2 regions of the Pseudoalteromonas sp. JSTW genome follow, and region 1 is predicted to be linked to the other one. Evidence: predicted binding sites of a transcription regulator. Region 1 holds the regulator's gene; the other holds the start of a gene.
What was found. The regulator sigma-54, encoded in region 1, starts transcription at its own class of promoters, with help from an activator protein. The targets are predictions, from matches to a motif close to GTTGGCACGNNNNTNGNNT.
Positions count from the first base shown of each region.

Region 2: the regulator sigma-54 is predicted to act here: its motif matches at 2,776-2,794, upstream of GZH31_RS13045 (DUF3192 domain-containing protein).

Region 1 covers NZ_CP058972.1:452,798-457,014, reverse strand. Annotated here, with positions in the region: gene lptA (lipopolysaccharide transport periplasmic protein LptA) at 1-139, shown strand, start outside; gene lptB (LPS export ABC transporter ATP-binding protein) at 136-861, shown strand; gene GZH31_RS02185 (RNA polymerase factor sigma-54) at 976-2,472, shown strand; gene hpf (ribosome hibernation promoting factor) at 2,499-2,786, shown strand; gene ptsN (PTS IIA-like nitrogen regulatory protein PtsN) at 2,790-3,242, shown strand; gene rapZ (RNase adapter RapZ) at 3,243-4,091, shown strand; gene GZH31_RS02165 (HPr family phosphocarrier protein) at 4,101-4,217, shown strand, end outside.
Region 2 covers NZ_CP058972.1:2,889,546-2,893,762, reverse strand. Annotated here, with positions in the region: gene GZH31_RS13055 (PAS domain-containing hybrid sensor histidine kinase/response regulator) at 1-1,429, shown strand, start outside; gene GZH31_RS13050 (diguanylate cyclase) at 1,398-2,315, shown strand; gene GZH31_RS13045 (DUF3192 domain-containing protein) at 2,352-2,735, opposite strand; gene GZH31_RS13040 (D-2-hydroxyacid dehydrogenase) at 2,896-3,840, opposite strand; gene zntR (Zn(2+)-responsive transcriptional regulator) at 3,933-4,217, shown strand, end outside.

The sequences.
Region 1 (4,217 bases):
AAAAGTCAGTGCCAAGAGCATTACATACGATATGGAACAGCAACTGATAAGTGCCGAGAAAGATGAAAACTCGACCGATCGTGTACACACTATTTTAGTGCCTGTTGATAACAAAAAGAACGATGAAGGCCAGCCATGAGCACACTAAAAGCAGAGCTATTAGCTAAAAGCTATAAGGGTCGCCAAGTTGTAAAAAATGTAGGCCTTGAGGTAGAAGCTGGCAGCATTGTCGGTTTACTTGGGCCAAATGGCGCAGGTAAAACAACCACCTTTTACATGATTGTGGGATTAGTGCCCAGTGACAAAGGTAAAATAAGCATTGATGATAACGACATCACCTTATTGCCAATGCACAGCCGCGCTCGCTTAGGTATTGGCTATTTGCCACAAGAATCATCGATTTTTAGAAAACTGACTGTTTATCAAAACTTAATGGCCATTTTAGAGACCCGTAAAGATCTCAATAAACAAGGCCGCGAAGAAACACTTAACAGCTTACTTGATGAATTTAGCATTCAACACATTCGTGACAGCCAAGGTATGGCATTGTCAGGGGGTGAACGCCGTCGTGTTGAAATAGCACGCGCACTGGCCGCTGACCCTAAATTTATTTTGCTCGATGAGCCTTTTGCTGGTGTTGATCCTATTTCAGTGTTAGATATAAAGAAAATTATTGAGCACTTAAAAAATCGTGGTATTGGTGTATTAATTACTGACCACAATGTGAGAGAAACCCTTGATGTTTGTGAAAAAGCCTACATTGTTTCTCATGGGGAGCTAATTGCATCAGGTACACCTGAACATGTGTTAGCCGACCAAACTGTACGCGATGTGTATCTAGGCGAGCAATTCAGGCTTTAAATACGCCACCGACTAGAGCATCTGCTAGACTTATAACAATGACAATAAATCAAATAAATAGTTAACGGCATCGTGCTATTGTTTGATAAGACTAAAAAGGATTGTTAGGGATACATGAGGCAATCATTACAGCTGCGCATGGGCCAGCAACTTACAATGACTCCACAACTGCAACAGGCTATCCGTTTGTTGCAGCTCAGTACATTGGATCTCCAGCAAGAAATTCAAGAAGCGTTAGACTCTAACCCTTTGCTTGAAGTTGAAGAAGCAGATTATGCAGAAGAGAGTATTGGCAAGAACGAGCAAAAAGCCGAATCTGACGATACCCAACTAAGCGCGTCGGCTGACGAAGCTGCGAGCGAGTACGAGCAAGAAAGCAGTGATGCCCTCAACAAAGACACCGTAAGTGACGACTTAGCAATGGATGTTACGTGGGATGAGTACATGAGTGCTGCCCCATCAAGTTCCTCAGGTCCAATGCCTGAAGATGAATCAATTTACCAAGGCGCATCAACCGAAACTCTCCACGAATACCTAATGTGGCAGTTACAACTAACTCCATTCAGCCCAACAGACGAAGCGATTGCCGTTGCGATTGTTGAGGCAATTGATGATTCGGGTATTTTAACCGTAAGCTGCGAAGACATTGTTGAAAGCTTCAATCAAAATAACGATGAAGAAGAAATCGAACTTGATGAAGTCGAAGCTGTCTTAAAAAGAATCCAATTATTCGATCCTGTCGGTATTGGCGCCCGTAGTTTACAAGAATGTTTGTGTATTCAATTACGCCAATTCGATGCTGACACCCCCTATTTAGCTGAAACTAAAATGGTGTTATCAGAACATATTGAATTATTAGCGAGTCGTGACTATCGCACTTTGATGAAAAAGACTAAGCTTAAAGAAAGTGAGCTGAAAGAAGTCATGACATTGATCCACAGCTTAAATCCAAAGCCTGCGGATACAATTGTTAGAGAAGAGTCTGAATACGTGATACCCGATGTATCCGTAAAAAAAATAAAAGGCCGTTGGGTAGTTGAACTAAACCCAGACTGCATGCCGAAAATCAGAGTGAATAGCCACTATGCGGCGATGTCACGTTCTGTAAAATCAAGCAGTGATAGCCAATTTATTCGCTCTCATTTACAAGAAGCAAAATGGTTTATTAAAAGCTTAGAAAGCCGTAATGACACGTTATTAAAAGTGACTAACTGTATTGTTCAACAACAACAGGCTTTCTTTGAACATGGTCCTGAGGCCATGAAACCCATGGTATTAAATGATGTCGCAGAAATGGTCGAAATGCATGAATCAACAATTTCGCGAGTAACAACACAAAAATACATGCATACCCCGCGGGGAATTTTTGAGTTGAAATATTTCTTCTCCAGCCATGTAAGCACTGAAAATGGGGGTGAGTGTTCATCTACGGCAATTCGCGCTTTAATCAAAAAGCTAATCGCCGCAGAAAACACAGCTAAACCATTGAGTGATAGCAAAATTGCAGATATATTGGCTGAGCAAGGAATTAAAGTAGCTAGACGGACAATAGCAAAATATCGAGAGTCTCTAGCAATACCTCCGTCGAATCAGCGTAAGAGTCTGATTTAGACGTTTTACATAGAAGGAAAATGCTTATGCAACTAAATTTAACTGGTCGTCATGTAGAAATCACAGATTCATTAAGAGACTATGTAAACACCAAGTTTGCGAAACTAGAAAGGCATTTTGACCACATTAATAATGTTCATGTCATTCTAGATGTAGAAAAACTAAGCCAAAAAGCAGAAGCAACTTTACATGTAAACGGAGGCGAGTTATTTGCCTCTACTGAACACCAAGATATGTATGCAGCCATCGACTCGTTAATCGATAAACTTGATCGTCAAGTAATTAAACACAAAGAGAAATTAGCTCGACACTAAATTATGAAACTTAGTTCACTTACTAACCAGGACTGCAGCAAAGCTGCGGTCCTTTTTAATAGCAAAAAAAGAATTCTCGAATTTATCAGCGAACTGGCTCATGAGCAGCTCCCTCATTTATCTCAGCAAGATATACTCAATGCCCTATTGAACAGAGAAAAATTGGGCAGCACGGGTATTGGCCGAGGTATTGCGATTCCACATGGTCGTATGAGCGGTGCAGATCAGCCACACGCATTTGTAATTGTGAGTGAGTCACCTATAAATTTTGATGCAATTGATAATCGTCCAGTGGATATTTTTGTCGCACTCATCGTACCAGATGGTGACTGTCAGCTTCATCTAAAGACCTTATCAACAATTGCTGATAGACTTAAAGACAAAGAATTTTGTAAACAGCTACGCAGTGCTAAAACAGATAGTGATCTGTTTAAAGTCATTGCATCAGAGGCATAAATGGAATTAATTATTATCAGCGGTCGCTCTGGTTCAGGTAAATCAGTCGCTTTACGAGTACTTGAAGACTTAGGCTATTACTGCGTTGATAATATTCCTGTAAACCTGCTTCCTTCGTTAGTACGCAGTGTGTCAGATAATTACGACAAAATTGCTGTAAGTATCGATGTGCGTAACCTGCCGAAAGAACAGCAAGAATTTAACGATATTCTTGAGTATTTACCGGGCTTTGCAAAACCCACGTTGTTTTATTTAGATAGTGATGATCAAACACTAATCAAACGGTTCTCTGAAACTCGCCGCTTACACCCATTATCGATTGACTCGCTGCCGCTTGATTTAGCGATTAAACAAGAAAAAGTATTACTGGATGTTTTGATCACCCGTGCCGATTTTATGATTGATACGACCGATCTCAGCGTGCATCAGCTTGCCGAATCTATTCGCGAAAAAATACTGGGTAAAAAAGACAAAAAGCTCATTATTACTTTTATGTCGTTTGGCTTTAAGCACGGCATTCCAAAAGAAGCTGATTACGTATTTGATGCTCGCTTTTTACCGAATCCACACTGGGAACCGGATCTAAAACCACTGACAGGCTTAGACCAACCAGTAAAAGATTACCTTGCTAGTCACAGCATAGTGCAAAAGTTTACATGGCAAATTCAAACCTTTGTACAAACATGGCTCCCTCACTTAGAGCGAAATAATCGCAGTTATTTAACCATTGCGATTGGCTGCACAGGTGGACAACATCGCTCGGTTTACTTAGCGCAAACCATTGGTGAGAGCTTTTCGAAAAGTCACGCAAACGTGAAAATACGCCACCGCGAGCAAGATACCCAATAGGCAACGACGATGCATGCTGAAGACACTTTTTTAATCCAAAATAAGCTTGGTTTACATGCACGAGCAGCCACGGTTTTGGCACAACTTGCACTGCAATTCGATGCTAAAATAACGCTTTACCAAGAC
Region 2 (4,217 bases), 1.2 Mb from region 1:
ACGCACCCCACTTAATGCCGTACTGGGCCTAATAGATGTGATTGCGTTGCAAGGCTTGTCGTTGGAGCAGCGCACACATGCTGAGCAAGCGAAGTCAGCAGCCAACAGCTTATTGTCTTTATTAAACCGTATGCTCGATTTTGCCCGAGCCGAAAGTTCGCAAGTTAAATTAACTAAAGCCCCCTTTAGCTTGTCTGATTTAATTAATTATTGCGAAGGAATCGTCGCGCCACTGTGTAAAACGAAGGGGTTAGAATTCAGCGTTGAGTGCGATGAAAAGATCAATTCTAACCTAAGGGGCGATCAAATCTGTTTACAACAGGTGTTAGGTAATTTACTGACTAATGCCGCTAAATTCACAGAGCAAGGAAGCGTTAAATTAAGTTTAAACTTAGTCGAACAAACCTCTGAACAACAACTAATTTGCTTTGCTGTAAAAGACACCGGTATTGGGATTAGCGATGCGGATCAAAGTCGCTTATTTGATGCCTTTACACAAGGTGATGAGTCACTTACACGTTCACATCAAGGCGTTGGGCTTGGGCTTGCAATTGTAAAGTACGAAGTGGCGTTAATGGGTGGCGAAATAAAACTAGCAAGTCAACGAGGCAAAGGCAGTGAATTTAGTTTCTGCTTACAGCTAGATAAAACCAGCGAACCGGCGAAAAAGGCGGTTGTATCCCTCCCTTCAAGTGCCGATTTATCGGGTCTATTAGTGTTAGCCGTAGATGACAACCCACTTAATCTAAGCATTATTAAAAGTATTTTAGAGCAAGCCGATATCACCGTTGTGTGTGCAGACAGTGGTGAAAAGGGCATTGAGCTTGCTAATTGTCTCAGACCCGACCTGATCTTTATGGATATTCAAATGCCCCAGATGGATGGCTGCCAAGCTACGCGTATAATTCGCCAGTCATTCACGAAAGAGCAAATGCCGATTTATGCATTAACAGCACACAGCGAAGCGGCTGACATAGAGCAATCCGTTGCGGCGGGCATGAATAAACACCTCACTAAACCCATTGTTGCCAGTACACTGTTTTTGGCGATGAGTGAACTTGAATTACAGAAACAGGCTTTTTTTGACCGAACGTTTGTTCTCACTCAGTTTTCAAATAATACAGAATTAGTATTAACTATGCTGTCAAAGTTTGCGACCATGGCAGCACAACAGCTATTACAAATTTCAACATTAAAGACCACCGATGAGTTGATCAGAGTTGTCCATAATGTGAAAGGGTCGGCCGGTAATCTAGGCTTTAAACGTTTGTCAGCCTGCGCTCAGCAATGTGAGGCTAAGCTTAAAGCACAAGGCGAACTCCCTGAGTTATTAAACGATGAGTTGCAGTGGCAGATCAAACAAGTCATTGCATTTATCATCGAACAAGGATCTACAGATGCTAAAAAGAGCCAAGGTACTGATTGTTGATGACGATCCGTTGAACCGTTTGGTATTAGAAAAAACATTACAGCAAGATTATGATGTTTTTTGTGTTGAAAGTGGTGAAAAGGCACTGACGTTTTTAAAAACACAGTCCGTTGATTTATTGATTCTGGATATTGTTATGCCCGGTATTGATGGGTATGAGGTACTGAGCAAAATAAAAGAAAATACCGTCACAAATATGCTGCCTGTTATTTTTATTTCTGCTAATTCGAGCCATGACGACGAAGCAAAAGGCCTCGAGTTGGGGGCGATGGATTATATAACTAAACCCTTTAGTGCTGCGATTGTTCGTGCGCGTGTGCGTAATCAGTTATTAATCAAACAAAAAAATGACTTGCTCGAAATGTTAGCGTCAATCGATGGCCTGACTGAAATTCCTAATAGACGTTATCTAGATGAAAATCTTGCCCGAGAATGGCGTCGCTGTCGTCGCGATCAAACCCCTTTGTCTGTATTACTCATGGATGTGGATCATTTTAAACGGTTTAATGATTGCTATGGCCACCGAGCGGGTGATGATTGCTTAAAACGAATTGCTCATGCGCTTGTTGGGGCCTGCGAGCGAGGCAGTGACTTTGTGGCGCGCTATGGGGGGGAAGAGTTTGCGGCTGTTTTGCCTAATACAACGGCAACACAAGCAATCGCATTTGCTAATAAATTACGACATGCAGTGAGTAATTTAGGTATTCCCCATACCGCTTCGTTAAATTCGGATCATGTGACAATTAGTATCGGCATTGCGACCACAGAAACAGGCCAAGTATACGCTGAACAAACGCTGCTTGAAGAAGCTGACTTAGGGTTATATCAGGCTAAAGATGGCGGACGTGACCAAGTTGTTTCGCGATTAGTGAATGTGAGTGGGTAAAGAGTAGGCAAGGCCTACTCTGCCATTTTTGGCTAATTAGCCATTGCTCAGTGATTTATAAATGGTATCACCAACGCCAATTAGCTTATCGTTTTTAAATACCAGTGGTGTGCACTCATCTTTTGTCATTTTACCATCAGAGTGAATGCTATGAGTTGCATAAAACAATACTTGGTAAACATCGTCACCTTGTTTTAGTAATTCAGTGAAGTTAGGGGTGTGAAGTTTATTAAGTACCACTTGGTAGTTAGTATCAAGCGCAAGAGTCGAAATGATTTCGCGGTTATTTTTGTGCTGCTTTTGCCAGCTCGTCGATGAATCACCTGCCCAATGTGTTTCAGCTTCACCATCAGATACTGCAATGACACAGCCAGTTAAAAATGGTGCAGTAAGCGCTGCAATTAAAAGTGCTTTTTTCATTTTTTTATCCCTAGAATTTAATGTTTACGTTGCTCTTAATTAGCAATCAGCTTGCCACATTTTAAAAAGTAAATTAAATCAAGTAATTAGATTTTAATTGGTCAATTGGCTAGGAGCTTTTTTGCAAACCAGTTCGCTCAATTGACCAAAAAATTGCAATTTAGACCAACCTATTGCGCTCATTTCCTTGGTTAAATGCTTTGATATTTAACGCGATTTCTTTCACTAAGCGAATAATAGACTCTTTACTTGCCCAGGCAATGTGCGGCGTAAGTAATAAATTGTCGCCAGTGTATCGGGCAAGTGGGTTATCTGCCTCGGCGGGTTCTTTACTGAGTACATCAACACCCGCGCCAGCAATCACATTATTAGCAAGCGCAGATGCTAAATCAGCCTCATTAATAATCCCTCCACGGGCAGTATTAATAAGGATGGCAGAGGGTTTCATCATGTTCAGCTCATGAGCCGCAATTTGATCGCGAGTTTCTTCTGTTAACGGGCAGTGAACACTGATTATATCAGCCGTTTTTAATGCTTGCTCAAAACTAACGCGACCTTCACGCGGTGTATGTCCTTTACGTTCACTGATAATTACATGGGCACCAAATGCGGTTGCAACTTCAGCAACCGCTTTGCCCAACGAGCCGTAGCCAATAATTGCTAAGGTTTTCCCAGCAATTTCATTAAAGCTGTAATCTAAGCGACAAAACATCGGACTCTGCTGCCATAAACCTTGCTGGCAATCACGAATGTACTTGTGTGTGTTACCAAGCAGATTGGTGATCAATGTAAACGTGTGTTGAACCACTGAAGGTGTTGAATATCCAGCCACATTGGTCACGGCGATGTTATGGGCTTTTGCTGCTGGTAAATCAATATTATTGGTGCCAGTTGCAGCAACGCAAATTAATTTTAAATGAGGTAACTGCGCCATTGCTTGTTGATTTATAACTACTTTATTCGTTACTACTACATCAGCGTCTTGGCAGCGTTCAATTAATTCGTGCTGATTAGTTAGGTTATAGCAAGTGAGTGAACCTAATTGTGCCAGCTCATCTAACGAAGTGTCTGCTAATGTGGCGGCATCAAGGACGACGATATTCATATACTTTCCTTATTAATTTTTGCTTGACCTTAGGGTGTACTCCAAGGTTTATAGTGAGCATAATAAATAAACGCTTCACAATGGAGACAGTGATGAAAATAGGTGAGTTTGCCCGTCAATTAGGCGTCTCAACAGATACGTTAAGGTACTACGAAAAACATGGTTTGTTAACGCCAAGTTCGCGTTCTGAGGTGGGATATCGGTTTTACTCTGATGCAGATTACAAGCAAATGTCGTTCATTTTGCGGGCAAAAAACGTTGGTTTTAGTCTGTCTGAAATAAAAGAGTTATTGCAAATTAAGTTTCATAAAAATCAGCATTCATGTCATGAGGTTAAAGCAATGACATTACAAAAACGTGACTTAGTGGCCGCACGC